DNA from 2 places in the Gallibacterium faecale genome. Region 2 is predicted to be linked to the other one. Evidence: riboswitches for the same ligand, from Rfam matches in the RefSeq annotation. Region 2 holds a riboswitch; the other holds the start of a gene.

Region 1 (16,131 bases), on a different contig from region 2:
AAATAATTTATCGATCGTTGTCATGATATTCTCAATCTCACTACTCGCTCTAGCTTCCATAATTGGAATTGTATTGATTAACATCGCTTGATTCGGTATCAATTCTGCTGCTTGTTTTAATTCAGCTAAAGCTGCTCGTGCTAGGATTGTTTGTTTTAAAATTTCTTTTGTTTCTAGCTCTTGTAACGGCGGTAACTCAGGTAATGAATTATGAGCAATTTCAGGATCCCAATTTCTCATCTTTAAAATTTCCATTTTTTTAAACATATTTTTATGTATATGTTTATCCCATAAACATATCAACAAAACATAGTTAAAAATTCCATTTTTTTAAACATATGCATAATATTGAGTATAAAAAACACCCTTATATACCAAATATAAGGGTGTGATAAAATCATTTATCTTATTTAATTAGATAAAGATATATTAATTTTCAGTTTCTTTTCTATTTTCTAAGGTTTCTGGAACCAAATCCAATTTAGCCATTAACATTTGGTCATGGTCTTCTTCATTATTACCTGTTACCAATAATTTATCACCATAGAAGATCGAGTTTGCTCCTGCCATAAAACACATTGCTTGCATCGCTTCTGGCATTTTATGACGTCCTGCAGAAAGGCGTACATAACTGCGTGGCATCGTAATTCGTGCTACTGCAATGGTACGTACAAACTCTGTCCAATCAAGCTCATCCGCTTCCATCATTGGTGTACCTTCTACTTTCACTAATTGGTTGATTGGAACAGATTCTGGTTGTGGATCTAAATTTGCTAGGCTCGCAATTAACCCAGCTCGCTCTTTACGAGTTTCATTCATCCCGACAATACCACCACAGCACACTTTTAATCCTGCTTGGCGTACTTTGCCTAAGGTACTGATGCGATCTTCAAAACGGCGAGTCGTAATCACATCATGATAATGCTCTGGTGCTGTATCAATATTGTGATTGTAATAATCTAGCCCAGCTTCCTTTAATTGTTCCGCCATACCATCTTGTAACAAGCCGAATGTTCCGCAGGTTTCTAAGCCAAGCTCTTTTACTGCTTTAATAATCGCTGATACTTTTTCAATATCTTTTGGTTTTGGACCACGCCATGCTGCTCCCATACAGAAACGCCCTGCACCGCGCTCTTTCGCAATTTTTGCTTTAGCTACAATATCGTCAATATCTAATAATTGTTCATTTTGCACACCTGTTTGATAGCGCGCTGACTGAGGACAATAACCACAATCTTCTGGGCATCCTCCCGTCTTAATCGACATTAATGTCGAAAGTTGAATTGCTTGTGGATTAAAATTCTCACGATGGACTTGTGCTGCACGATAAACTAAATCAAGGAAAGGCGTTTCAAATAATGCTTCTACTTTACATACTGACCAATATTCCACTGTTGGGTGTGGTGTAATAGAAGGCATTTGAATTGTCGTTGTTGTCATAACGTATCCTTTTGTTATTATCCTAAGTAATCGCAAAGTTCAACTCTGCTAACAAAGTGCCATATTCTAGCGACTGTTTTCCCGATCTACCAAATAATTTTCAGAGATCGTACCATTATCAATCCGAATTACCCGATCCATAATATGAATAACTTCACTTAATTGGTGAGTTACCAAGAGTAAACAAAGATTTTTCTCATTACAGATTCGTTCTACTAATACCAACATCTCTTGGCGTAATTCTGGGTCTAGTGCAGAAAATGGTTCATCTAATAATAAAATCGGTCGGTTACGTAATAAAGTCCGAGCTAATGCAACACGCTGCTTTTGTCCACCAGATAATGTTTCTGGTAAACGATCTAAATAAGTTTGTAATCCAACTTGCTGTGCCGCTCGCTTAACCTGTTGCTGTTCGGCAATGTTTAACGACAAACTCGTTTTTAACCCTAATGCAATATTCTCTGCTACGGTCAGATGATTGAACAAATTATGATCTTGAAACAGCATAGATACAGGGCGTTGATGTGGTTCGCTATAAGTATGATTTTCACCCTGTAACCAAATTTCACCTTGATTCACTTGTTCAAAACCCGCAATAAGGTTCAATAAGGTAGATTTTCCTGCACCGCTCGCACCAATAACCGCCGCTTTCTCCCCTGCTTGCAGCGTTAAATCAAACATCATTGTCATCGGTGGATATGCATATTGCACCTGTTTCAGCTTAATCATTTTGTTTATTCTGTTCCGTAAATAAGAAAATAAAGAAATAAAACAATAACAGCACCATTGCCGTCACAGCCGCACCATCACTTTGATAATGCCCTAACTGCCGATACAGTAATAATGGCAAAGAGGTAAAGCTATCACTACCAAATAACGCAATAGCCGTAAAATCTCCCAAAGAAATCGCTGCAGCTAATGCAAACGCAGCGCGTAAAGGTTTTAACAAAGTTGCTTTTTCGACAATTCGCCAACGTTGCCAACCGCGAAGATTCAGTGATAAACAAAGGCGGTGATAGTTGGTCATATTATGATAAAACGCTGGCGTTAATAGCTGTAAAGCAAAAGGCATCGCCACAAATGCATTACATAATGCCACTAATAAAAATAACACCACAATATTGGCATCAATTTGCCCTAACAATAAAAATAATCCCGTTGCTAACACTAATGTTGGTATCGCCAGAATAATCGTGCCTATGTTTAATAAGAGTTGGCTAGTTGTTTGTTGCCCTCGCCAATAAAGCTGCCGAGTCGTTAGTAATAAAGCCACTGCTAACATAATACAAAATGTCGCCGCAGTAGGAGCTAATAACAGCGAAAACATGATCGCTTGCCATAATTCAGCTTGCAGTAATTGCTGCCAGAATTGACGAGCGTTTAATCCAGCTATCAAGGTTTCTAATAATGGACTAACAATAAATAACGCCGCTATCAGTAGCACTAATCCATGCCACAGGCGCTGCCAGCGAGATAACGGCACTCGCCATTGTTGTTCACTGACATTCCCCATCTGTTGATAACGAGCAAAACGGCTATTAATCGTAAATAACAAAAAACAGAATACAAACTGCAAAATAGCTAATAACGCCGCAGTTTCAATCTCAAAATCAAAGGTAATTGCTTGATAAATCGCCACTTCTAAGGTGGTATATTTTGGTCCACCACCTAGCGTTAACACGATTGTAAAACTGGTAAAACAGAGCAAAAAGATTAAGCCAAATAAACTGAAACAGATTGGGCGTAAAAAAGGTAACTCTACCCAACGGAAAAAATGCCAGCCACGTAGATTTAATTGTGCGGCCAGTTTAAATTGGGCAGGAGAAAGTTGTTGTAAACGTTGATGTAATACCTTAGCACTTAACGGAATATTAAAAAATAAATGAGCTAATAGAATTCCTGTTAAGCCATAAATATCAGGTAATTGTAATTGAAACAGGCGTAAAACTTGGTTAATCCAACCATTAAACCCATAAATTCCTAAAATGCCAAATACTGCTACTAATGCAGGTAACACATAAGTGAGTGAAAAGATTTTTAGTAGAATATTTTTGCCAGAAAACTCCAAGTAAAATAAGGCTCTAGCAACAAGTAATCCTAAAATAACCGATAAAAATGCAGATAACCCTGCCTGATAAAAACTAAAATAGATGACTTGGTGTAAATATTCATTGGTCAATAAACCTACCCATTGAGATAAAGCATTTTGTTGCAATAATTGCCAAAGGCTGCCGCCATAAATGGCAGCAAGCACACATAAAACACTAAATCCCGATAATAGGTAGGAAGATTGCCTAAGCCAACGCACGAACTTCATTATTTAGATAAAGCATTTTGCCAAGTCTCTAGCCAAGCTTTCGTTTGTTGGTGTGTTATTTTCGAAGTATCAATCGTTTTTTCAGATAATAGTTGTTGGCGTAATTGATCATAATGAGACTCAATCGGCGAATCAGTTACTGCAAACATCACATTACTTTGGCTAATAATTTTTTGTGCTTCCGGACTAATTAAGAATTGTAGGAATTGATCCGCCAATTTCGCCTGTTTACTTGCTTTTAATTTGGCCGCCACTTCAATTTGTAAGATGTTTCCTTCACTAAATACTGTTGCAGCATAATGATCATTTTGTTCATTTAATAGATGGTATAAAGGTGAAGTACGATAACTCAATACCAAATCTCCTTCCCCTTTTAAGAAAGCGCCGTATGTATCACTCCAACCTTTCCCCACAGTTACAGTATGCTGAGCAAGTTGCTGCCAAGCTTGAGCGACTTGATCTTGTGGATACACTTGATTCATCCAAAGCAATAAGCCACGCCCTACGGAACTGGTACGTGGATCTTGATAAATCACCCGTAAATCTTTTCTTTCGACTAACTCTTTTAACGTTGTTGGTGGTGTTGTTAATTTTGTTTTGTCATAAATAAAAGCATAGCTACCAAAGTCATACGGAATATAGGTATTACTTGTCCACTGCATCGGGAGTTTTAAACTAGACGTATCTACTGAAGTCGCTGCAAATAATTTAGATTGTTCTGCCGCTTCTAATAAACTTTGGTCTAGACCTAATGCAATATCCGCTTTACTGTTCTTCCCTTCTAAACGTAAGCGATTAAACATAGTGACACTACTATCAAAAGCAACAAATTTCAGATCACATTGGCATTGTTTTTCAAAAAGTTGTTCTAACTTTGGACCTGGTCCCCATTCAGAAGAGAAAGAATCGTAGGTATAAACATTTAAGGTAGTTGGTGCGGCAAATGAAACAGTGCTTACAGTTAAAGCACTGGCAAAGATAACTTTTTTTAACATAATTGGTTTCCTATTCCATAACATAACTGCAATGAACAGGATTTTGAATAGCTTGATGCTTCTCAAATCCCTCCGCTGCGACTAATCAGTTCAGGTTCGACGGGTATTATCTCAGCTCCATAATTATTATGCTTAATGGTGCACCCCGTTGAGAACGGGCATTACTATACGAGATCAGTATGGATTACACAATAAAAATTACATCCAATTTAATTGTTTAAGAATCACAATACCAATCGCTGAACTAACAATAGAACCCAATGTTGTAATCCCAATAATATTCGCCGCTGTTTTCGCATTACCGCCCATACTGCGTACCATTGGATAACTTGCTGCTGCAACTGGCGTTGCTGACATTAAGAAGATTACACCTAAACCAATACCTGTTAGCCCAAATAGACGAGCGACAATCACCAGAATAAAAGGCGCAATTAAAATACGTCCGATACTGGACTGAAAAGCTAATTTTGATGAGGGATCTAAGCCTTTAAAATCTAAGCTAGCGCCAGTACAAAGTAACGCTAGAGGTAGCGTCATTCGCGATAAATAATCGCCTGTACTCATTAATGAGTTTGGAATTGAAAAGCCAAACTTGCTGATAATTAATGCCACAACGATAGACAAAATTAATGGATTCTTCGCAATTTGTTTCGCAATATGTAATACACTTGGTTTGCCTGTTGTTGAAAGTGAACGGCTTAAGGTAATTACAGCTAAAATATTATAGAGGATGTAATCAATGCAGTATAAACCGAAGCGGAAGCAATTCCCTCTGTACCATAGGCATTCGCACATAATGATAGACCAATAATCCCTGTGTTACCTCGGAAAACACCTTGAACAAAAGTCCCTCTTTCTCGTATATCCGCCACATAACGAGCCGCAAACAACTCTGCTAAAAGAAACGTAATTAAACAGCCAACATACCCTGCCACAATAATTTATAATTGAGCGCCATAATCTGTTGGGTGTTGCACAATACTTAAAAACAATAATGCTGGCAAAGTAATATTAAAAACCAACTTTGAACCTTGTTGGCAAAATTGATCATTAATCATACCGATACGGCGTAAATAGATCCCCAAAAATAACATCAAGATATTGGGTAAGGTAACACTAACCGAGAATGAAATAGAACTAAGGAAGCCATCCATTATGATATTTCCTTGTTAATACATTGTTAAAATTAATATGCTAGAAAAATTTTAAAAAAAAAGAAAAGAGATAGATAGAAAGAAGATAAAAGCTGCATCTCTTAACTTAGATAGTTACTTATGTTATCACTATCGAAATGCAGCTTGAATTGGAAAATAACGATTAGTTAAATAATTATTATCTTAAATCACTCACAACCTAAATTACTTTAGGTCGTCTTTATTATCATTACGCTTTTTTACCGCTTAATTTCCCAACAATAATTGTCAGGATTAACATCACTAACACAGGAATCAACCAAGTTAAGCCTTCTTGATAGAATGGGAAGCGTTTTAAAATCGTTTCAACACTTTCTGGTAAAATTCCCATATTTTTTAAGCTATCACATAAACTAAACAGCGTAGTTAAAGCGATAGTCGCGTTATAACTCCAGCTGATTACTGGCAATTTCTTACGTAACAACTGTAATACTACCAACATAATAGCAACTGGATAGATCAGTAATAATGCTGGAATTGTGACTCTTAATAAGGTATCTAATCCAGTTTCTGAAATAATAATGGTTGCAATAGTAAATAAAATCACAAAGAACGGGTAATTTAAGCGGTGATAGAAACGTGAAAAATAATCCGCACACGCACTGGTTACACCGACTAATGTGGTTAAATTCGCTAACATCACAATACCACTCATAATCCATAATCCCGGCGCACCAAACAACGCATTGATATAACGAGAGAAGATTTGCCCACCATTAGTTGAAGTGACTGCAACCATATCACCTGTTGCCCCTAAATAGAACAAGCAAAGATACAATCCACTTAATAAGATCACAGATGTTGCCCCAGCTGCTAAAGTATAACGAACAATCGTTTTACCCTCGGTCACCTTGTTGACAGCAAAAGCACGAGCAACAATTCCGCCAAATGCCATTGCAGATAACACATCCATTGTTTGATAACCGCCAATCATACCAGTTACTAATGCAGAACCTTCCGCATAATTACTTGATGGGGCGACAATAGCAGAAATTGGATTATAAATTACCCCAATTCCAACAATGATTAATAACACCAGTAAAATTGGTGCCATAAATTTTCCAATGGTTGAGATCATTGAGCTACGCTTCAACATAAATCCCATACCAATTAAATTGAAAATTACAGCAAAGATAATATGTGAATATTCACCGCTATAAATATTCAATGGCAACCACGCCATTTCATATGCCACGTTAGTTACACGCGGCATAGCAAACGTTGAACCAATAATTAGATATAAAATCGACCAGAACGTTACCCCTACCCAAGGTGGTAAGTCAGTTGATAAAGCTTCCCCTCGACCACGTACAGTTACCACAATCAAAGTGATAAATGGCATAAATACACCAGTAAGAATAAAACCTAACGCAGCCCATAACCAATTTGTACCCGCATGATATCCTTCCATTGGTGGAAAGATAATATTTCCCGCTCCAAGAAACAGTGAAAAAATCATCATGCCTAAAATCAAAATGTCTTTTCTTGATAACATTATTTTTCCTACACTGTAATATTTTTAAGGGCGGAAAGTTTATCTAGATTAAGAGCTAATTAGAAGAAAAAAATGCTACTTTTTACGTTTTTTCCCGATTAAATTAGATGAAATCTAATATTTCTCGTTATTTTTAGTGATTATTAGATCCCTTTCATTTTTTATTCTACGCTAGCCTTATTACTAACAATTTAGATTTGTTCAAAGATTAGGCAAAAACCTCTTTTTTGTAAAAAGTTGTTCAAACCACAGATAAGATAGATAACATTCTCTTCTTACATAATCAGGATCTTGAGAAACCTTTTCGTGATTGCTATCTTCTGAATATTCTGTTTAGATATTTTTATAATTTAAAGCTCTCTCTGATTTATGTCACCAATCTCTTGTTCAAGTTTATTAAGTTCGTACTTATATCTTTCTCTATAATTTTTATCGAAAAAATATCTCACTATTAAACAAAATATAATTGCTGCGTCAGAAAGAAGATATGTAAAAAAATAAAGTCATAGAAGATAAATACCATACTCCAAACAGACTAAAAGAAAATATTGCTTTATTCATCACCTCTCTTCTTGTTATTCCTTCACTATTTTCTACATTATAAAAAATCTCATCCAAATTGTATAATGCTAAACCAAAGAAAATAATAGATAATAATAAAAAGCCAAATAACGAAAATAAAAAAAATTTTATTTTACTGTTATAATTAACTCTTTTTACAAAATAAGTAAAAAGACCAAATTTTTTCCAAACAATAAAAAGATATAAAAAAAGAAAAAATGTATCTATAGTAATTAAACTATAACGATAAATTTCAATTAGAACATCTTTACTAATTTCCCTATTCACAAAAATTAGATTAAAAATTACTGACCAGATTCCCCCTAATAAAACTGTTAACAAAAGAAACTTATTAGAAAGTCGTCTATTTTCTTTATTCATTTTAGATAATAGCATACAAATCACCTGATCAAGTAGTTTATATTCTATTCAAACTTTAGTTTTCTTTAACAATATTATCTAATAATATTTTATATCTTTCTCGATACTTTTTATCAAAAAAGTATCTAACTATTAACATAGCCAAAATTAATGAATCAGCAATAAGCCATGTAAAAAGTAAATTTAGATGTGTAAAATACCATATACCAGGAAAAGTCAAAGAAAATGTTAAATTACTCAATCTTTCTGATCTTGTTACTCCTTCTTTCACAGTATTATATAACTCTTCTATATCATAGATTACAGAGTATGAAAGGATAGATAAAAATACTGCTAAAGACACAAATATAAAAAAATACTTTACCTTATTATCATAATGAATTCTTTTAACAAAAAAATCTAAGAAACCACACTTCTTCCAGATAAAAATAAAATAAAACAAAGAAAACAACACACTCATAATTATCAAACTATAGCGTTGTATTTCCACTAAAACTTCTTTAGATAAATTTCCATCTAAAAAAAGAAATTTAAATATCAAAGCCCAAGCTCCTCCTAATAAAATGGTTAAAATAAACCATTTACCTGTAAATTTTCTAGTTTTTTTATTCAATTCAGAGACAATCATACAAATTCCATAATCAAGTAGTTTATATTTTATTCAAATTCTCTTTTTTAATAATGCAAGTTTATGTCTTAACTTTATAGACGCTATCCACACCAGCACCATCTAAACCTAAATAGATTCTTAAATGTTTGATTTCTGGATCAGTAGATAAATCTTTAAATACAATCTTATATTTTTCTTCTTTGAATAGTAAAAACATACCCTACACTAAAATCTTCATCTCCTAAGTTTAATTTCTCTCTCCATGAGTAATAGTCATTATTATCTATATAGAAATAGAGTTTGTCTTCTTAAACTAGCATTTGGGGGAATATATTCAAATTCATAAGTAGCACCATCAGCTTTAAGTGGAACCGGAAATACCTTTTCGGGCAATGCAGATCTCGATACATCATAAACAATATGACTACACAACCCGAGTAAAAAGATAATGAAAGCTAGTAATAAATATTTTATTACTTTAAAGCCTAAATATTCTGAGGTAGAGGTATTTATTTCTTCTTCCATATATACGCATTAATCCAGTTAAAAATATGAACGTGGTACCGCTATATAATGCTTACTATCTCCTTTATCTACTTAAATTTTTTATCTTATACAGGGGATACAGACTTAATTATTAACTATACTAAACGATAATAACCAAAATCAATGTCTAAGCGTAATCAATACATAAAATCACAAAAATACGCAGTAAAATGATGAATGATAAGACAGATAAAGAGGGGACAAAAAAACAGCTTAACTAAAACCTAGTTAAGCTGTTTTTATTTGTTGGAGTAGTGATTTCTACTGATACATTTTTTCAATCAAATGGCGATAACGTTCTAAAATCACCTTACGGCGTAGTTTTAACGTTGGTGTAATTTCACCTAGCTCAGTAGAGAACGCTTGAGGTAATAAAGTAAACTTTTTAATTTTCTCAAACCCTTGCAATTCTTTTTGCAACTCATTGATCCGCTTTTCAAACATCTCAATAATTGCTGTATGTTTAATCAAATCTAAACGATTTTGATACTGGATATTTAATTTTTTCGCATACTCTTCAAGCGTATCAAAACAAGGCACGACTAACGCAGAGACATATTTTCTTGCATCAGCAATCACCGCAATCTGCTCAATTAATTTATCTTGCAAGAACTTACCTTCTACTAATTGCGGTGCAATATATTTTCCAGTTGAAGTTTTCATCAACTCTTTAATACGATCAGTCATAAATAAATTACCTTGCTCATCAAGATAACCAGCATCGCCTGTTTTCAAGAAACCATCCGCAGTAAAACTTTTCGCAGTTTCTTCTGGATTTTTATAATACCCTTTCATCACACCGCCACCTTTGACGAGAATTTCATTTTCCTCACCAATTTTCACGGTAGTGCCAATCATCACTTTTCCAATCGAGTTAGAATCAAAGCCAAAATCAGGCCAACAAGATACTGTTGCTGTGGTTTCTGTCATACCATAACCTAACTTAATATTGACCCCAATTAGATGGAAAAAACGCCCAATTTGTGGTTCTAGTTTTGCTCCACCGCATGGCATCATTCTAATACGACCACCAAGTAAGTTACGTAATTTATGAAACACTAAACGTTCTGCAACATTATGTAATGGTTGTAACCAAACAGGTAATGGTTGTTGTTTTTGGCGATAACGTAATGCAAGTTTACCAATCCGCAATGCACTATAAAAAATTTGACGGCGTAACCAAGGCGCTTGTTTCACTTTATCATGTACAGCCGCATAAATTTTTTCATAGAAACGTGGTACAACACACATCAAGGTTGGTTTAACTGCCTCTAACGCCTGCTTAATTTGTTGTGGATCCGATAAATAAACATTTACCGCACCTTGCGACAGCACGTAAGCCACCCAAGCACGTTCAAAGATATGTGATAACGGTAAGAACGATAAAGAAACATCTTTGCTGTCAATATTCATTAACGTTTGCTTATGAGTAGCCAGTTGATGGGCAAGATTATGATAATCCAACATTACCCCTTTTGGCTCGCCTGTTGTCCCTGAGGTATAAATCAAGGTAAACAGATCATCCATTGTTTTAGTTTGCAAACGTTGCGTTAATTCTGGTTGAGATTCCGTTGTCGCCGATTGTAAGAAAGTTTGCCAATCTATACCAATCTCAGCGTCACGTAAATCTAATGGCTGCATTGCCACTATTTTTACTAATTGCGGACAACGAGGCACAATAGATAACGCCACGTCATACTCTTTTTGATTACCAACAAATAACACCTTCATATCAGAGTGATTCACAATATATTCTGTTTGATATTCGTTATTTGTTGCAAAAATCGGCACTGTCACACCACGCATCTGTAAAATTGCAAAATCAGCAATAGTCCATTGCGGCATATTTTGGGCAAAAATCCCTACTTTATCTTGTACTTGTAAACCAAGTGATAATAAAGCTAATGACAACTGTTCGCTCTGTTGGCGAAAGTTTTGCCAAGAAATATCATGGAGTTGGTGGTGTTCATCAAAATAGCGTAATGCTGTTTGTTGAGATAATTTTTCACTTTGTTGGTGAATAACATCGACAAAATGGACGAGTTGTTGAGAATGGTGTTGCATTGTGAATGCGTTTCCTTAATTTCAGATAACATCTGTGCGCAAATATACCATTCTTATATAAAAAATCCAGTGCTTTTACTGCCTAGAAACACAATCGCCCATTGAATTATCAATGGGCGATCTAATTTGTGATTTAGCTCACATTTATACCTTAAAACAAGCAACAAGATGTTGCGCTTCTCCTGTCAGACGAGGTTTTTCTAAGGTACATTCCGTATCTGCTAATAAACAGCGGGTACGGAATACACAACCTGAAGGCGGATTAATTGGTGAAGGTAAATCACCTTCTAATAACTGAATCGTTTTGCCTTTTTCTAAATCGGGATCAGGAATTGGCACTGCTGACATCAATGCTTTCGTGTAAGGATGTTTCGTTTCATGATACACCTTATCGTAAGTTCCTAATTCCACTGCATTACCTAAATACATAACTAATACACGATCAGAAATATGTTTTACCACGGCTAAATCATGAGCAATAAAGATCAGCGATACCCCCATCTCCTTTTGCAAAGATTTTAATAGGTTTACTACCTGAGCCTGAATAGAAACATCTAAAGCAGAAACTGGCTCATCGCAAATAATTAATTTTGGCTCAACAATTAAAGCACGAGCAATCCCAATACGTTGACATTGTCCGCCTGAAAATTCGTGAGGATAACGGTTGATCAAGTTTGGTAGCAATCCAACTTTTAACATCATTGCTTGTACACGCTCTTTTACTTCCTCAGCAGATAATTCAGGGAAATAAATTTTCAATGGTTCGGCGATAATGTTACCAATCGTCATACGTGGATTTAATGATGCCAACGGATCTTGGAAAATCATCTGGATATCTTTGCGCGTACTATGCCACTCTTTATCAGATTGACTACTTAAATTCTTACCTAACCAAAGAATATTACCACCTGCAGATTTTACTAATCCAATAATGGCACGCGCTAACGTTGATTTACCACAACCTGATTCACCTACTACGCCTAACGTTTCACCTTCATATAATTTAAAAGAAACGTGATTTACCGCTTTTAAGGTCTGCTTTTTCTTAAAGAATAAACCTTCATTTCCTTGTACTTGGAAATGTACGCTAAGATCATCAACTTCTAATAATAATTTTTTCATTCTGCTCTTCCTCTTAGAATCATTTCCTCAGCACTGATAAAGCACGCACGTAAGCGATTATCTGCAAAACGGCTTAATGCCGGTGCTTCCAGACATTGTTCTGTCGCAAACTTACAACGTGGTTGAAATGGGCATCCAGTAGGAAGATGCAATAGATTCGGCGGATTTCCCGGAATAGTAATTAATTGATCTTCTTCAGTATCTAAACGTGGCACAGCATTAATTAAGCCAACTGAATAAGGATGTGTTGGTTGATAGAAAATTTCTTTTGCTGAACCATATTCCATCGTACGCCCAGCGTACATCACTAATACTTGATCACAGCTTCCCGCTACTACACCTAAATCATGGGTAATCATAATGATTGCCGTATTAAATTCACGCTTAAGATCATTTAATAATGCCATGATTTGTGCCTGCACTGTCACATCTAACGCAGTCGTTGGCTCATCTGCAATTAACAGCTTTGGACGACATAACAACGCCATCGCAATCATTACCCGCTGACGCATACCGCCAGAAAATTCATGTGGATACATATCCATTCTTTTACGCGCTTCTGGCATTTTTACCGCATCTAACATCTTGATGGATTCCTCAAATGCTTGTTTGCGATCATAGCCTTTATGCAGAATCAATACTTCCATTAATTGCTCACCAATCTTCATATAAGGATTAAGTGAAGTCATTGGATCTTGGAAAATCATGGCAATTTGTTCTGCACGTAAGCGGTTAAGTTGGGCTTCTGGTAAACCTAAAATTTCTTCACCATTAAAACGAGCTGAACCTGACGTTCTACCGTTATCCGCTAATAATCCCATTAGCGCAAAAGCAGTTTGTGATTTACCTGAACCAGATTCCCCTACAATACCAAGCGTTTCACCGGCATTTAAGGTAAAGGTTAAATTATTTACTGCAGTCACTTCGCCATCAGGTGTCTTAAAAGTGACTCGTAAATCTTGAACATCAAGGAGAGGTTGTTTTTCGTTTTTCATTTTTCTCACCTTATCGATCTTTTGGATCAAGTGCATCACGCAAACCATCACCAATAAAATTAAAACAGAATAGTGTGATGACTAAAAAAATTGCTGGGAAAATTAATAGCCAAGGTGCGGCTTCCATTGATTTTGAACCATCATTTAATAATGCTCCCCAACTACTTAGTGGCTCTTGTGTACCTAGTCCTAAGAAACTTAAGAAAGATTCAAATAAAATCATTCCTGGCACTAATAATGAAGCATAGACCACCACAATACCTAATACATTCGGCACAATATGACGCCAAACAATTTGACGAGAAGAAACCCCACACACGATCGCGGCTTCAATAAATTCTTTGCGTTTTAGGCTTAATGTTTGCCCACGTACAATCCGTGCCATATCTAACCAAGACACCATTCCAATGGCGACAAAGATTAATAGAATATTTTGCCCAAAGAACGTAACTAATAAAATCACAAAGAACATAAATGGGAATGAATAAAGAATCTCTAAGATGCGCATTAATACTGCATCGGTTTTCCCGCCGATATAACCTGCTGTCGCGCCATAGAGTGTTCCTACTAAAACAGCAATTAATGCTCCAGCGATTCCAACTAATAATGAAATACGACCGCCAATCGCTAAGCGAACTAACAGATCTCGCCCAGAAGAGTCTGTACCAAAATAGTGCATTGATTCAAAATCTGGTGGATTGGTCATCATTCCCCAATCAGTGTCATCATAGCTAAATGGCATTAGCATCGGTGCAAACACTACAAATAACACAATAAAAAAGAGAATGATTAAACTGGCAACTGCTGCTTTATTGCGGAAAAAACGGCGTCTAGCATCTTGCCATAAACTACGCCCATCAACAGTTTCTAATTGTTCGCCCAACTTTTGCATGAGGGCTTGATTTTCTTTTGGTTTTAACATCTTTTACCTCATCCTTTAGTAGCGAATTTTTGGATCAATCACAGCATATAAAATATCAACAATCGCATTAAACACGATAGTTAAAGTACCCACTAAAATGGTTAAACTTAATACTAATGAGTAATCACGATTCAATGCACCATTCACAAATAACTGTCCAATCCCCGGTAATACAAAAATACTTTCAATTACCATTGATCCTGTAATAATCCCTACAAAAGCAGGTCCCATATAAGAGATAACAGGCAGTAATGCTGGGCGTAATGCGTGTTTCAATACAATACGACGCATTGGTAAACCTTTCGCTTTTGCTGTACGAATAAAATTGGAATGTAATACTTCAATCATCGAACTTCGCATAATCCGAGCAATGCTAGCAATATAAGAGAGAGAAAGGGCAACCATCGGCATTAACATATAGATAAATTGTCCGTTATTCCAACCGCCTGATGGTAACCATTTGAGAATAATCGAAAAAATAAGGACTAATAATGGTGCCACCACAAAACTCGGCACTACAACACCCGTCATTGCAAACGTCATTATCAAATAATCTAACCATTTATTTTGTTTTAAAGCTGCAATGACGCCAGCAGAAATACCAAAAAATAGCGCCAATAAAAACGCTGAAAAGCCGAGTTTTAATGAAACCGGAAACGAGTCTGCGACAAGTTGGTTTACCGTATAATCTTTATACTTAAATGAAGGGCCAAAATCGCCGTGTGCAAGATCTTTTAAATAGATACCATACTGGACTAATAATGGTTCATTTAAATGATACTTTGCTTCAATATTCGCAATCACTTCTGGCGGATAATTCTTTTCACTCGAGAATGGACTACCCGGTGCTAAGCGCATCATAAAGAAGGAAACTGTAATCAGAATAAATAGTGTTGGGAGCGCCTCTAAAATACGGCGAAAAATTAATTTAAGCATACACACATCCCATAAAATTTAGCAAAAACACCCAACCCATAATAGTTTATGGATTGGGTTATAACAGAAAGAATTAATGTTTAATGATATAAACGTCTTTTAAGTAGTAATTTTGACCTGGGTGTGCATCTGCAAAACCTTTCACCCAAGGTTTAATTAAACGAGGTTGTACATAATGATAAACAGGTACCATTGCTGTATCTTTCTCTAGTTGTGCTTCTGCTTTTGCATAAACTTCAGCACGATCGACATCTGTTTGAGCTTTAAATGCAGAGGCAATTAAATCATCGTATGCTTTACTCTTATAGAAGGCAGTATTGTTCGCACTATTAGATAAATAATAGTTCAAGAAGGTACTTGCTTCATTATAGTCCGCACACCAACCTGCTCTTGCCATTTGGAAGTTACCTTGATGACGAGAATCTAAGTAAGTTTTCCACTCTTGATTCTCTAAATTAATATTCACAATACCTTGTAAATTTTTCTTCCAGATAGATTGTGCAGCAATCGCCAATTTCTTGTGGTTGTCAGAAGTGTTATATAGCAAATTGAAA
Region 2 (16,131 bases):
TTATGGTTGATGAGATAAACGGTGGCTTGTTCTAATGCACTGATAAATGCTGAAATTTTGCTGCGATATTGAGGATCAGCTAACTGTTTTTTATTCGCTAACAAAATCAATTCATCATAAATTGGTACACCGTGTTCTTCTGGATAAAAGGCAACACCTTGCTGATGTTCAAGGGCAAGTTGATTCAACTCAAAGTTTCGGAAAGCGCCAATCACCGCATCTACTTGTCCACTAATCAAAGAAGGCGATAATGACCAATTCACATTAATCGGTTCGACATCTTTTAAGCTTAAACCAACCGATTTCAACATTGTGCCAAGTAAGGCTTCCTCAAACCCACTCACTGAATACCCTACTTTTTTGCCTTTTAGATCAGCTAAAGATTGGATACTACTCTGCTTTAATACCACCAAACTATTGAGCGGTGTAGCAATTAATGTTCCTACTCGCACTAGCGGTAACCCTTGATCAATATCCATAAGTAATTGTGGTTGATACCCTACTGCTAAATCGCTTTTTCCAGCAGCTACTAATTTTGCTGGTAATGAGGGATCTGCTGGTTCAACAATCTCAACCTCTAATCCATTTGCTTTAAAAAAGCCTTTTTGTTGTGCCACAATCAATGCAGCATGATCAGGATTAACAAACCAATCTAGTTGTAAAGTTAATTTTTGTAGCTTATCTGCTGCTGCATTTAGGTGAAATGCCAAGGCAACGAGCGCCGTTAAGAATAGTGATTTTTTCATCATATTGTCCTTTATTGTGTTTATGAAAGATCTAAGCCCATCTGCCAAAACGCAATTTCCATTCGAGTGGCAGTAGTAAAAATGTGTTGGATTTTTTGTAATTGTGTTGCTGAAACTGATTCACAAAGTTGATCCAGAAAACGACTGGCTGCTTGTGCCACGTTCTGAAACTCATCACAAGCATAAGTGTCAATCCAGGATTGGTAGGGATTATTGGCTGGACTCATTTTATTTTGTGCAATATGTTGCCCAATTTGAGCATAGCCTAAAATACAAGGTGCAATGGCTGCATATAGTTCCGCTAATGTTCCTTGTGCGCCACAATCGAGTACATAACGAGAATAAGCGATACACGCAGCTGACTCTGGTGTTTGTTGTAACTCTTCTAAACTCACGTGCCATTCTTCACAATACGCAATATGTGTCTTTACCTCTGTTAAAATCGCTTGTAAATCATGGCTAATCGCTGTTAATGCAGAAAAGTTATCGCATTTATACATAGCCAACGCTAAAGCACGGCTGTAATGCAACAAATAATGGTAATCTTGTTTAAGATAATGTTGAAAACATGGTTTAGCTAATGTTCCTGTTGCCAGTTGTTGCACAAAACGATGTTCAACATAATCTTGCCAATAAGGTGCGGCATTTTGTATTAGTTGCTGGGTAATCGACATAATTTCCTCACAATAATTAACGTAATTGGTTTGCCCAAGGGAGAAAGTAACGCAACAATTTGTCGGTTAAGAAAAAGAACAGTAATGTGATAAACATCAACACAAACAACGCTGCAAACATTAAATCCACCTGCATTCGAGCATTGGCGTGTAACATTAAATAGCCCAAACCTTGATTAGAACCTACCCATTCGCCAATCACGGCACCAATCGGTGCTATGGTGACGGCAATTCGTAATCCAGATGCTAATGAAGGTAATGCCGCCGGCAAACGTACTCGCCATAAAATTTGTAATGGCGTGGCACTCATGGTTTTACTGAGTTCTAACCAGGTTGTTGGCGTATTGCGTAAACCGTCATAACAAGCTGCTGTCACTGGAAAATAAATAATCAAAATCGTCATTGCGATTTTTGAAGCCATTCCGTAACCAAACCAAAGCACTAATAAAGGGGCAATCGCAAATACTGGAATCGCTTGAGAAACAATTAATAAAGGTAATAACAAAGAGGAAAGCCAATTAGACAAGGAGAGCAATAAAGCGGAAAGTAACCCTAATAAAAAACCTAAGCAAAGCCCTAATAAAATTTCCAATAAAGTCACTTGAATATGTGCCAATAGTAAGGCAGTTTTTGATTGCAGTTGATCCAATACATCAATTGGTTTGGGTAACATATAGTGGGGTAAATCAAAAACAACCACTGTGGCTTGCCATAACAACAAAAGTGAACAGGACAATAAAAGCGATTTAATCAAAGAAGAAAAATGCTGCATTTATCATTCTCCTTGCTGTAATTGGCATAATAAGTGTTGATGTAATTGCCAAAATTCTGCTTGTTCTGGAGAACGTATTGTTGGCGTAATTGGCGGCGTTAATACCACTTGTCCTGACTGCTTTTGCAACACAAAAATCTGATCACAAAGCATTAATGCTTCTTGCGGATCATGGGTAATCAATAGTACCGTTTTGTTTGCTAATAATTGACGGGATAAGGTTTGCAGTTGTAATCGAGTCACTACATCTAACGCTGAAAAAGGCTCATCCATTAATACAATTTCGGCTGACTGCATTAATGTTCTCGCTAAGGCAACTCGTTGGCGTTGCCCTCCAGAAAGCTGATAACACGCCTTATCTCGATATTCCAACATATTGACTGCTTGCAGCAGTGTTTCCGCTTGTGCATAACTGGCTTTATTTTTGCGTCCCTGTAAATGCTGGATTAATTGCACATTCTCAATCACCGATAACCAAGGAAACAACCCATCATTTTGTGCCATAAAAGCAACTTGTTGTGTTTGTTTGTCTGTCTGTTGAAAAACAATTTCACCTGATTGAATTGAATCTTGCTCTAAACCAGCAATCACACGCAATAAGGTAGATTTACCTACCCCAGAACGCCCTAAAATTGCTGTCCAGTCGCCTTGCTTCAAACAAAAATTAAAATCAACAAACAACGCTTTCTTATCAAAAGCGAGGTTTAAGTGGCGAATTTGCACTGCGTTCATCGCTAGATCCACAATTAACAACGATCTAGATTACACACAAAGAAAATAGAATGGGTAAGAAAAATAGAAATAAATGAAGATATTTGAACTGTTTGCATAATTAGTTTCCTACGTCAGTGTTAACTGTATCAGGTTCACGGGTATTATCTCAGCTGCTCAGCAGCACCCCGACTAACGCTGTTTAATGTACAAGGAAACTTTAGAAAATACAACTTAAAATAGAGGAAAAACAGAATATAACTTTAGATTATATCTAATCAATTTAATTTACTTGTAATCTCTAATACCTATGCTAATTTAGCAGCCTTTTTGATTTTTTAGGAACAATTTATGCAATCTTTAATAATTCTTGATGGCGGTATGGGTCGTGAATTGCATCGCCGTAATGCACCTTTTCGTCAACCAGAATGGTCTGCCTTAGCGTTAATGGAAACACCAGATATTGTCCGTGATGTTCATGTAGACTATATCAACGCTGGTGCTAATGTGATTACAACCAATAGCTATGCGGTTGTGCCTTTCCATATTGGAGAACGTTTTTATCAACAAGGTGAACAACTTGCCGCTCGGGCAGGAAAAATAGCACAACAAGCCGTACAACAAAGTGGCAAATCTGTATTAATCGCTGGCTCATTACCACCTCTATTTGGCTCTTATCATCCCGATCTATTTAATCCAGAACAGGCAGAAACGCTTGCGAAGCCATTAATTCAAGGGTTATCTCCCTATGTTGATATTTGGTTAGCCGAAACACAAAGCAGCATTATTGAAATGCAGACTTGGCGCAAATTATTAGGCGATGATCCTCGTCCATTCTGGAGCTCTTTTACTTTAGATGATTCCGCTATGCAAACCGAACCTAAATTACGTTCTGGAGAATTAGTTGTAGATGCAGTAAAACAAGCCTTAGCATTAAAAGCGACCACGATTTCGTTTAATTGTAGCCAAATTGAAGTTATGGAAGCTGCATTACGCCAAGCAAAAACAGTTATCGATCAACAACCATACCCAGTTAATCTTGGTGTTTATGCCAACGCCTTTGAGCCACAACCAGAAGAGATGCAAGCGGCTAACGAAGCGATTGATGAAATTCGTCAAGATAGTACCCCAGAAAACTATCTATTTTGGGCTAAGAAATGGCGGGCTATTGGCGCTAATGTCATTGGTGGTTGTTGTGGTATTGGTCCTGAACATATTGCACAACTTGCCCAACACTTACGTTAATGGAGATAGTATGACAACAGCAAAAATCGGACTTTCTGCATTAACTGCATTAGTGATTAGTTCTATGATCGGTTCTGGTATTTTCAGCTTACCGCAAAATATGGCTGCTGTTGCAGGTTCCCAAGCCTTATTAATTGGTTGGCTAATTACTGGTGTGGGTATTATTTTCTTAGGCCTTTCATTTGCTTGTTTAGCGTCTTTACGTCCTGAATTAGATGGTGGTGTCTATGGCTATGCTCGAGCAGGATTCGGCGAATTAATGGGTTTTCTCTCTGCTTGGGGATACTGGCTTTGTACCACGATTGGAATTGTTGGTTATCTCGTGGTTGCCTTTGAAGCATTAGGTACATTTACTGATCAGTCTGACATTCTTATTTTTGGTAAAGGTAATACTTTATGGTCATTTATTGGTGCTTCTTGTATCGCTTGGTTAGTCTATGCTTTAGTCGCCAAAGGAATTAAAGAAGCTGCTGGTGTGAATTTAATTGCAACTATCGTTAAGGTTTTTCCATTACTGCTCTTTATTGGATTAGCCATTTACTTCTTTGACAGCCAACGTTTTTTTGCTGATTGGCAAGGACAAGGCATCATCACTGATGACCAACAACCTGCTACCTTAATTGATCAAGTTAAGAATACGATGTTAATTACCTTATGGGTTTTTACAGGTATTGAAGGTGCAGCCGTTTTATCTAAACACGCGCAACGAAGAAGTGATATCGGTCGAGCAACAGTTATCGGTGTCGTGATTACCCTATTAATGTATGTCGCAATTACGTTACTTTCTCAAGGTATCTTACCTCGTGCAGAAATCGCAGAAATGCCGAATCCATCAATGGCAGGCATCCTTACTTCAATGGTGGGTAATTGGGGAAAAGTGCTAATCACCTTTTGTTTAATTGTTTCTGTTTTATCCTCTTATTTAAGTTGGACATTATATGCTACTGAAATCCCACATTTAGGGGCTAAAAATGGTGTCTTTCCGCCTTCATTTACTAAACTAAATCAACATAATGTGCCTCACTTTTCCCTACTATTTACAACACTCACCGTACAACTCTGTTTATTTTTAGTTTGGAAAACGGGAAACAGCTACGAAACACTTCTGCTAATTTCCACCTCAATGATATTAATCCCTTATCTATTGGTCGGTGGCTTCTTATTAAAATATGCACTACAACACAACCTTCATTGGCGCTATAAACTTGTTGGAGGTATCGCTACTCTCTACGCGACATGGATTGTTTACGCTGCTGGAATTGAATACTTACTACTCTCTGTTCTCCTTTATTTACCAGGCGTATTACTATTTTTATATTCACAACGCAAATTCTCAGGTAAATGGCAATTACGAGGGTATGAAAAGATAGTATTGTTACTATTAATCATCCTAGCTATCCCAGCATTTTTGCAACAAATTGCGTTCTAACTACAAAAATGTCACTTCATTTAGATAGTGACATTTTTATAGATAAAATAACCCTTAGACCGCTGCTAACATACCACCATCAACAAACAACAGATGGCCATTGACAAAATCAGAGGCTTTTGAAGAAAGAAATACTGCTGCGCCAATTAATTCATCAGGATCCCCCCAACGATTAGCAGGTGTTCTTTGGCATAACCATTGAGTGAATTGCTGGTTTTCGACTAATGCTTTTGTCATTTCAGTCTTAAAATAACCAGGGGCAATACCATTTACTTGGATGTTGTATCGCGCTAGTTCGACACACGCGCCTCGTGTAATCATTTTTACTGCACCTTTAGAGGCGGCATACGGTGTAATCGTATCTCGACCTAATTCACTCTGCATCGAGCCAATATTGATAATCTTCCCAGCTTTACGCTCAACCATATATTTCCCTACCGCTTGAATCATTAAAAACACGGCTTTTTGGTTAGTGTTAATCACACTATCCCAATCTTGTTCAGGGAATTCTAGAATTGGATGGCGGCGTTGAATTCCAGCATTGTTGATTAAAATATCAATAGGACCAATTTGCTGCTCTATCATTGCAATGCTCTTTTCAATTTCTGCTTTATTCGTCACATCAAAAGGCACTGCATGAGCTTTAAAGCCTTTTTCCTTTAAGGTATTTGCCGCTGTTATTGCCCGTTCCGCATTTGTTCCATTAATAATAATTTCTGCGCCATACTCCGCTAAGCCTGTCGCCAATAAAAATCCAATCCCTCTTGTTGATCCTGTGATTAGCGTTCTTTTTCCTTTTAAATCAAAAAGATCTTTCATAGTTATTCCCCAAATGTTAATTGCACTTTAATCGCTTTACTTTTATCCCCTGCTGTTTGTAATGCTTCTTCTGCATCTTTATATGAAAATTCGTGAGATAACAGTGGTAATGGATTGATTAAACCTTGCTCTAACCAACGTACCGCCACTTCAAATTCGTTGGTAAACCGGAAAGCTCCACGATAAGTCAATTCTTTCGCTAAAAACTTAGTTACTGGGATTGGTGCATCACCTTTTGCCATACCAATTTGTACAATCGTTCCTGTTGCTTTTGTTGCATCAATGGCAAAATGAATTGCACTTATTGCTCCTGAAGCTTCAAAGCTCACATCAAAATAACCTTTATCTGCAAAATATTCGTCATGATTATCTAACGGATTAATCGCTGAAGTTGCTCCCATTTTTATTGCACTTTCACGGCAAGATTCTTGAATATCAGAAGAGACAATTTCAATCGCTCCAGCTTGTTTACAAGCTGCAACAACTAAAGAGCCGATAGGGCCTGCTCCTGAAACTAATACTCGTTTACCTACAAGCGATCCCGCTTGATTAACAGCATGAATTGCAACCGCTAAAGGTTCTGCAAAAACCATTACTTTGCTTGGTATTTCATTGTTATATGGAATAACTTGATCATCTCTCACTACTACATACTCAGAAAAACCACCATCCACATGAGGATTTAGCATTGCACTACCAAAAAAACGCATATTTAGACATTGATTTGATTTACCACTTAAACAGTACTTACATTGTAAACATGGCTTACTTGGATTAACTGCAACCGTTTGTTTATTTTCAGGTAAAATACCAACAACTTCATGTCCTAGAATCATTGGGTGCTGTAAACTGAAATTACCAATTCCACCATGATTATAATAATGAATATCTGAACCACATATACCGCCACGTACAATTTTCACAATAATATCATTGTTATATATAGGTTTTATCTCTGTTGTAGTAACCTGAATTTGATGTGCACCAGACACTTTTATACATTTTGATTGAAGATGTTGCGTCATTTTTTACCTCTCTTTATAATTTAATGCAACCGTTTGCATTAAAGTAGTGTTTTTAAATTTAACTTTCAATCATAATTTGTTCAAACTGTGATCAATTTCAAAAAAAGAATAAATTCAGATAGAATACGAGCGATTATGATCTCTTTTACATGACACTATTTTTATATGAGAAAACGCACCACTATTGATGATATTGCGAAAGCTTTGGGTATCAATAAATCTACTGTTTCTAGGGCAATGAATAACCCTTCCCTCGTATCCACAGAAATGCGAGAAAAAATTGAAAGAATGTGCAGGAAAATGAACTATATTCCTAATAGTATTGCCAAATCCTTAGCCTCTTCTTCCACCAATTCCATTGTGTTATTAATTCCTTCTTTTAGTAATGATGTATTTAAAGAAGTGATTGATGGCGTAAAAGAGATTTGTGATCAATACAATTACAACTTATTAATCAGTGATTTTTCTTATACTCCCCTTGAAGAGCAACGCATTATTGAGAAATATCTACAACAAAATGTTGATGGGTTTATTCTTACCGAAACTTTTCATACGCAAAAAACCAAAGATCTATTACAGATGGCTAATATTCCTGCTGTGGAGTTAATGAATATTTATGAAAACCCTAATTTTTTAGCCAATATTGGTATTAACCAATATGCCGCAGCAGAATATCTCATTAAATTTTTAATTGAAGAAAAACAACGTAAACATATCGCACTCTGTTCTTCTTGGTTAGATAGTCGGGCGTTATTAAGAAAAATGGCGTGGGAAGATGTTTTAGCCCATTATCAACTTTCACTTGATCGCCACTTCACCTTAAAAGAGAGAACCTCTTTTGTGAGTGGTGCTGAAGCATTAATTGAAATTCTTTATCAATGGCCAGACACCGATGCAATTTTCTTTGTTAATGATGATATTGCGGCAGGTGCCATTATGGAATGTTCGCGCCGAGGAATTAAAGTTGGCAAAGATTTAGATATTGTTGGTTTTAATGATCTTGATTTTGCAAAAGTTCTTAACCCAAGTTTAACCACAATTTCCACACCTCGTTTTGAAATTGGTAAATTAGGTGCACAAACTTTGATCCAATTTTTATCTGGGCAAACACCAGAACATCAAACGATTGAATTACCGTTTAAATTTATGCGTCGTCAAAGTGCTTAATTTTTTGATTATTAGAAACTAAGGTAGAACCTATTTCAGTTCTACCCCTACTTTGATTAGCGATTTTCTCGTGCAAATGCCGCAGCTTCTGCAATCAGATCTTCATCAGGACGAATCCCAGTATAAAGTTCAAATTGTTCTACTGCTTGCAATACTGCCACTTCTGCACCAGAAATAATTTGTTTACCTTGTTGGCGTGCTAACTGAACAAATGGTGTTTCTACAGGTAAAGCCACCACATCAAACGCTACTTGTGCTTGTTCAATAAAACTTTCAGCGAAAGGCAAACTAAACTCTTCTTTTCCACCTTTCATCCCAATTGGGGTCACATTCACTAAAATATCTGCTGCTTTTTCTAAGGTTGAAACATAAGTATAACCGTATAAATTTGCTAAATAACACCCTGTTTCGCTGTTACGCGCATATACAACAACATGCTCAAATCCACTATTTTTAAACGCTGCGACTACCGCTTTCGCCATTCCGCCACTGCCATGCACAATTACAGAACTCTTCTTATCTAATTGATATTTCTCAATTAATTTTACAATAGCAATATAATCTGTATTGTATGCTTTCAAATACCCGTCTGTATTCACAATCGTATTCACCGATTCAATCGCTTTGGCTGATGTCGAAATTTCATCTAAAAATGGCATACAGCTCTCTTTAAACGGCATAGATACCGCACAACCACGAATACCTAAAGCACGCACACCTTTGACTGCATGTTCTATATCTTGGGTGGTAAATGCCTTATAAATAAAATTTAAGCCTAATTTTTGGTACAAATAGTTATGAAAACGTGTACCAAAATTACCTGGTCGTCCTGCCAAAGAAATACACAATGTTGTATCTTTATTAATCATCTGATTATCCTTATTACTCGTTTATACCTAAATACGCACGCTATTATTTTAGGATAAAAATTTTAACACTACTCGCTTCACTAATATGATTATTTATCCAGCACTTCACCAGATTTACTGCTTATTAATGCTATAATTCGACAAAACACCAATAAATACGCGAATCACAAGGATTTTTTCATGGATTTTTCAGAAATATTAGATGGTTTAAATGATCGTCAGCGTGAAGCTGTGGCTGCACCCTTAGGCAATTATTTAGTGCTTGCTGGTGCAGGAAGCGGGAAAACACGTGTTTTGACTTATCGTATTGCTTGGTTAATCGGTGTAGAAAACATAAGCCAAAACTCAATTATGGCGGTAACCTTTACCAATAAAGCTGCTGCAGAAATGCGACATCGTATTGAATCGTTATTAAAGGATCAATTACAACCTCCCTTTGGTATGTGGGTAGGCACATTCCATAGCCTGGCACACCGTTTATTACGCCGTCATGCCCTCGACGCGGGTTTACCACAAGATTTCCAAATCCTTGATTCTGAAGATCAATTACGTTTAATTAAACGCTTAATTAAATCTTATAGTATTGATGAAGGTTTATACCCACCAAAACAGGCGTGTTGGTTTATCAATAACAAAAAAGACTTAGGTCTCCGACCAGAGCAAATTGAGGCTAAAGACACAGAATCCCGTAAGTGGGTAGAAATTTATAAAATTTACCAAGATGCGTGTGATCGTGCAGGATTGGTCGATTTTGCCGAATTATTACTACGTACTTATGAATTATGGTTGAAAAAACCTTTGATTTTGCAACGTTATCAACAACGTTTCCAACATATTTTGGTCGATGAATTCCAAGATACCAATAATATCCAATATGCGTGGGTGAAATTATTAGCAGGAAAAACCGGTAAAGTAATGATTGTCGGCGATGATGATCAATCTATCTATGGTTGGCGTGGTGCACAAATTGAAAATATTCACCGTTTCCTAGCCGATTATCAGGCCCAAACTATCCGCTTAGAACAAAACTACCGCTCAACTGAAAATATTTTGCAATCAGCTAACGTACTAATTGCAAATAACGAGGAGCGCTTAGGTAAAAATCTATGGACTGAGGGAAATAAAGGCGAACCAGTTGGCATTTATCAAGCCTTTAATGAATTAGATGAAGCTCGTTTTGTTACATCCCAAATTAAACAATGGGTTGATGAGGGTGGCAGTTACGATCAATGTGCCATTTTATATCGCAGCAACCGTCAATCTCGGGTGTTAGAAGAAGCCCTCTTACAAGCAGGTTTACCTTATCGAATTTATGGTGGTTTACGCTTTTTTGAACGCCAAGAAATAAAAGATGCATTAGGATACCTACGTTTAATTGCCAATCGACAAGATGATGTGGCATTTGAACGCGTTATCAATACCCCAACACGAGGAATTGGTGATCGTACCGTCGAAATACTACGCCAAATCGCACGTCAAAATACGATTACTCTTTGGCAGGCAGCCCATTTAGCTATCGAGGAGAAATTAGTACAAGGTCGCGCCTCGTCCGCCCTGTTGCGTTTTATTGAATTAATTAATGCCTTAACCTCTGATACGGAACAGATGTCATTGGCAGAACAAACAGAATTTGTGATTAAACATTCTGGCTTACATGAGATGTATAAGAATGAAAAAGGCGAAAAAGGTGAAGTTCGTTTAGAAAACTTAGAAGAGTTAGTGTTCGCAACTAGAGATTTCCAAAAACCTGATGAAGCAGAAGAGATGAGTGATTTACTGGCATTTCTTACTCACGCCTCTCTTGAAGCAGGTGAAGGACAAGCTGCACCGCATCAAGCCTGTATTGATTTAATGACATTACATTCATCAAAAGGCTTAGAGTTTGATCGTGTCTTTATTGTTGGTATGGAAGAAGGGCTGTTCCCAAGTGGTGTATCAGCTAATGAAATCGGCGGATTAGAAGAAGAACGCCGTCTAGCTTATGTTGGCATCACCCGTGCAAAGAAAAAATTAACCCTCTGTTATGCTGAACAACGTCGTATTTATTCTCAAGAAGAAAAACGTATAGTTTCTCGTTTTATCAATGAGTTACCTAAAGAAAATATTCAAGAGATCCGTTTACGTGGTACAGTAACAAGAGCAATCAATCGCGAAGCTGTTGGTTCAACAAAACCTTTATTAGCAAATCAAGATTGGAAGTTAGGTCAAAAGGTAAAACACGCTAAGTTTGGTTATGGTACGGTGATCAATGTAGAAGGAAGCGATCAAAATGTTCGCCTACAAATTGCATTCCAAAATCAAGGCGTTAAATGGTTGATCGCTAAACTCGCTAACTTAGAAAAATTGTGATCTTTTGCGATCCATATGAAACTTTTTGCATTATAATATGTCCAAGCACCCGTTCCAGAAATACGGTTTTTTACATTAAATAGTAACTGTGTTATAACTGTAACGAATTTTTTAATTAAGAAGGTAATAATGACAAAAGAAATGCAAAGCATGATGCTTGTTCCACAAGGTAGTTTAGAAGCTTATATCCGCGCAGCAAACGAATATCCGATGCTGACCGCAGAAGAAGAAAAGGAGCTTGCAGAACGTTTGTATTACCATCAAGATGTTGATGCAGCTAAAAAATTAGTTTTATCTCACTTACGTTTTGTAATTCATATCGCACATGGCTATTCAGGTTACGGTTTACCTCAAGCAGACTTAATCCAAGAAGGTAATATTGGTTTAATGAAAGCGGTAAAACGTTTTAATCCTGAAGTTGGTGTGCGTCTTGTTTCATTTGCTGTCCATTGGATTAAAGCTGAAATTCATGAATATGTTTTACGTAACTGGCGTATTGTGAAAGTTGCAACAACCAAAGCACAACGCAAACTCTTCTTTAATCTACGTAAAACAAAACAACGTTTAGGTTGGTTTAATGCGAACGAAGTAGATATGGTCGCAAATGAGTTAGGTGTCTCTGCTGAAGATGTACAAGAGATGGAATCTCGTATGAGCGGTATTGATATGGCTTATGATTTGCCTACTGATGATACTGAAGAAACTTATGCGCCAGCACTTTATCTAGAAGATAAAGGTTCTAACTTTGCTGCGGACCTAGAAGAAGAAAACTTTGAAAGCCAAGCAACAGAACAATTAAGTGAAGCATTAGAGCAGCTAGACGATAGAAGTCGTCATATTATTCAAACTCGTTGGTTAGATGAAAATAAAGCGACCTTACAAGAGTTAGCTGATCACTATGGTGTTTCCGCAGAACGAATTAGACAGCTAGAAAATAACGCATTGAAAAAATTAAGAAATGCAGTAACTTTCTAAGCAAAATCCACTAAAGCTACCCCCCCCCTGATAACCTCGCATTTGTTACTTAACGATGTGAGGTTATTTTTTTCTACAAAATTTTTCTCTTGTCATCATTCTGTCATATTTGCTGTTTAAACTGCTCAGCGTAGAAAGTTAATTCACTCAATCAGGAGAAAAATATGCTATCTAAAGTGCTTAAACAACTCGCTGTTTTAGCAGTTTCATTACCTATCCTCTCTCAAGCCAATGCAGCTGAAATTACTGGTGCAGGTGCATCTTTCCCTTATCCAATTTATGCAAAATGGGCTGGTTTATACGAAAAAGAAACTGGTAACAAAGTTAATTATCAATCTATCGGTTCAGGTGGCGGACAACAACAAATTATTGCAAAAACCATTGATTTTGGTGCTTCAGATGACCCAATGAAACCAGAAGCATTAAACGAACATCAATTACTACAATTCCCAGCCATCATCGGTGGTACCGTGCCTGTGGTGAATATTCCTGAAGTGAAAGCTGGCGAATTGAAACTCTCTGGTGCGGTTATTGCGGATATTTTCCTAGGCAAAATTACTAAATGGAATGACCCTGCCATTGCTGCATTAAACGAAGGTAAAAAATTACCAGAGAAAAATATTCTCGTCGTGCGCCGTTCTGACGGTTCTGGTACAACATTCGGTTGGACAAATTACTTATCTAAAGTGTCACCAGAATGGAAAGAAAAAGTAGGACAAGGTAAATCAGTAAAATGGCCTGTCGGACAAGGTGGTAAAGGTAACGAAGGCGTTGCTGCTTACGTGAAACAATTAAAATACTCTATCGGTTATGTGGAATACGCGTATGCAAAACAAAACCAATTAGCGTGGGTATCATTACAAAATGCCGCAGGCAAATTTGTACAACCTTCTCGTGATAGCTTTATGGCTGCCGCAGCAAATGCAGATTGGGATAGTGCACCAGGTATGGGTGTTGTTCTAACTAATGAACCAGGCGATCAATCTTGGCCAATTACTGCTGCTAGCTTCATCTTATTACACAAAAATGCAGTGAATGCAGAAAATACCAAAAATGTGTTTAAGTTCTTCGATTGGGCATTTAAAAACGGTAAAGATGCCGCTTTAGAACTTGATTATGTTCCTCTTCCAGACAGCGTTGTTACACAAATCAAAGCACGCTGGAGTGCAGATGTAAAAGATTCACAAGGAAAATCACTTTACTAATTCAGTATAGATTTAAATCTAAGACTGTGAACTAGGATAGCTCACAGTCTTTACTACATCGAGATCAATACGATGCATAAAATAGATAATAAATGTCTTAATCACGCTTGGATGGAAAAGGCTTTTAAACATACAACTCGCTTTTTTGCTTTATTTGTATTTGCCGTATTAAGTGCCATCCTAATTTCATTAATTGTGGGAAGCTGGGACTCTATCAGTCAATTCAATCTGGCATTTCTATGGACTAACGATTGGGATCCCGTACAAGAAAAATATGGTGCGTTAGTACCGATTATCGGTACATTAATTTCTGCTGGCATTGCGCTTTTCATTGCCGTCCCAATCTCGTTCGGTATTGCAACTTTCTTAACTGAACTCTCCCCTGAATGGCTAAAACGTCCTATCGGAACTGCGGTCGAAATGCTTGCTGCAATTCCCTCTATTATTTATGGCATGTGGGGATTATTCGTATTTGTACCGTTATTCCAAGAATACCTTCAACCTTACTTAATTGAATGTCTAGGTGATATTCCACTAGTAGGATTACTGTTTGCAGGTGCACCATTCGGTATTGGTTTGTTCACTGCTGGTTTAGTGCTCGGCATTATGATTATTCCTTTTATTGCTTCTGTAATGCGTGATGTATTTAGCGTCGTGCCACCCATGTTAAAAGAGTCCGCTTATGGCCTAGGCTCAACAACATGGGAAGTGGTATGGAAAGTGGTTTTACCTTACACCAAAAGTGGGGTAATCGGCAGTATTATGCTTGGGCTTGGCCGTGCGTTAGGTGAGACCATGGCAGTTACCTTTGTCATTGGTAACGCTTTCCAACTTCCAGACTCTATTTTTGCACCTTCGACTTCTATCGCCTCTGCAATCGCTAATGAATTTAATGAAGCTGGGGGATTACAAAAATCAGCGTTAATGGAATTAGGCTTAATTTTATTCCTCATCACCACCTTAGTTTTAGCTGCCGCTCGTTTGTTAGTAATGCGAATGGCAAAACATGAGGGCAGAAAATAATGAAACAGCATCAAAATCAACGTTTCTATTGGCGTAAAACCAAAAACCAATTTATGTTAGGTTTAGCTTATTTAGCAGTTGTGTTTGGTTTATTTTGGCTGATCTGGATTCTCGCTACTTTAGTTCTAAAAGGGATTCCGGCTTTATCGTTAGAACTGTTCCTAAAACCAACACCTGCACCGAATGAATCAGGCGGTTTAATTAATGCCTTAATTGGTTCTATTTTAATGGTAGCTGTTGCTACTTTTATTGCGACCCCCGTTGGGATCCTCGCGGGGACCTATCTCAGCGAATATGGTCGTTACACCCGCTTAGCGAAAATTACACGCTTTTTAAATGATATTTTATTATCCGCACCTTCGATCATTATTGGTCTATTTATCTATGCCATTTATGTATCACATGTAAAACATTTCTCTGGTTGGGCAGGATCATTAGCCTTAGCGATGTTAGTAATTCCGGTGGTAGTAAGAACCACAGACAGTATGCTGAATTTAGTGCCGAATAACTTACGAGAAGCAGCAGCGGCACTTGGCTGCCCGCAATGGCGAGTAATTACTATGGTGTGTTATCGTGCTGCACGTTCAGGAATTTTAACTGGTGTTCTCCTCTCGGTTGCACGTATTTCAGGTGAAACTGCACCGCTACTCTTTACCGCATTGTCGAATCAATTTACCTCATTTGATATGAATGCCCCAATGGCAAACTTACCTGTCGTAATTTACCAATATGCAGCAAGCCCATTTGAAGATTGGAACAATTTGGCTTGGGCTGGCGCAACCTTAATTACATTGTTCGTCTTGTCATTAAATATCATTACGCGTACCTGCTCAAAGAAACATAATAAACAAGGATAATAACCAATGAACCGATTACCAAATCATATTGAAGCAAAGCTCACTATCAATAACCTTAATTTTTACTATGGTGATTTCCACGCACTAAAAAATATCAATATGCAAATTGCCAAAAATAAAGTCACCGCATTTATCGGCCCTTCTGGTTGTGGCAAATCAACATTATTGCGGACATTTAACCGTATGTTTGAGCTATATCCAAAACAATATGCAACAGGGGAAATTAATCTCGATAATGAAAATCTCCTCATGTCTGATATTGATA

The links. A riboswitch is a leader RNA that binds a small molecule or an ion and turns the genes downstream of it on or off. The one in region 2 is predicted to bind thiamine pyrophosphate.
Region 1: another riboswitch for thiamine pyrophosphate. It lies ahead of thiB (thiamine ABC transporter substrate binding subunit); the one in region 2 lies ahead of PF272_RS12420 (ABC transporter ATP-binding protein).

Annotation. Positions count from the first base shown of each region.
Region 1 covers NZ_JAQIBB010000053.1:13,786-29,916, forward strand. Annotated here, with positions in the region: gene fic (protein adenylyltransferase Fic) at 1-240, opposite strand, end outside; gene bioB (biotin synthase BioB) at 430-1,440, opposite strand; gene thiQ (thiamine ABC transporter ATP-binding protein) at 1,507-2,169, opposite strand; gene thiP (thiamine/thiamine pyrophosphate ABC transporter permease) at 2,162-3,748, opposite strand; gene thiB (thiamine ABC transporter substrate binding subunit) at 3,757-4,752, opposite strand; TPP riboswitch at 4,802-4,910, opposite strand; gene PF272_RS05295 (AEC family transporter) at 4,951-5,547, opposite strand; gene PF272_RS05300 (AEC family transporter) at 5,694-5,906, opposite strand; gene brnQ (branched-chain amino acid transport system II carrier protein) at 6,136-7,440, opposite strand; gene PF272_RS05310 (hypothetical protein) at 7,915-8,397, opposite strand; gene PF272_RS05315 (hypothetical protein) at 8,438-9,010, opposite strand; gene PF272_RS05320 (hypothetical protein) at 9,072-9,209, opposite strand; gene PF272_RS05325 (hypothetical protein) at 9,272-9,517, opposite strand; gene PF272_RS05330 (AMP-dependent synthetase/ligase) at 9,800-11,602, opposite strand; gene oppF (murein tripeptide/oligopeptide ABC transporter ATP binding protein OppF) at 11,747-12,724, opposite strand; gene oppD (ABC transporter ATP-binding protein) at 12,721-13,719, opposite strand; gene oppC (oligopeptide ABC transporter permease OppC) at 13,730-14,641, opposite strand; gene oppB (oligopeptide ABC transporter permease OppB) at 14,657-15,577, opposite strand; gene PF272_RS05355 (ABC transporter substrate-binding protein) at 15,651-16,131, opposite strand, start outside.
Region 2 covers NZ_JAQIBB010000123.1:25,567-41,697, forward strand. Annotated here, with positions in the region: gene PF272_RS12405 (ABC transporter substrate-binding protein) at 1-746, opposite strand, end outside; gene tenA (thiaminase II) at 767-1,420, opposite strand; gene PF272_RS12415 (ABC transporter permease) at 1,437-2,192, opposite strand; gene PF272_RS12420 (ABC transporter ATP-binding protein) at 2,196-2,924, opposite strand; TPP riboswitch at 3,013-3,104, opposite strand; gene PF272_RS12425 (homocysteine S-methyltransferase family protein) at 3,255-4,148, shown strand; gene PF272_RS12430 (basic amino acid/polyamine antiporter) at 4,159-5,577, shown strand; gene idnO (gluconate 5-dehydrogenase) at 5,632-6,396, opposite strand; gene idnD (L-idonate 5-dehydrogenase) at 6,399-7,421, opposite strand; gene PF272_RS12445 (LacI family DNA-binding transcriptional regulator) at 7,587-8,588, shown strand; gene PF272_RS12450 (shikimate 5-dehydrogenase) at 8,645-9,457, opposite strand; gene uvrD (DNA helicase II) at 9,638-11,806, shown strand; gene rpoH (RNA polymerase sigma factor RpoH) at 11,936-12,781, shown strand; gene pstS (phosphate ABC transporter substrate-binding protein PstS) at 12,946-13,986, shown strand; gene pstC (phosphate ABC transporter permease subunit PstC) at 14,059-15,009, shown strand; gene pstA (phosphate ABC transporter permease PstA) at 15,009-15,866, shown strand; gene pstB (phosphate ABC transporter ATP-binding protein PstB) at 15,873-16,131, shown strand, end outside.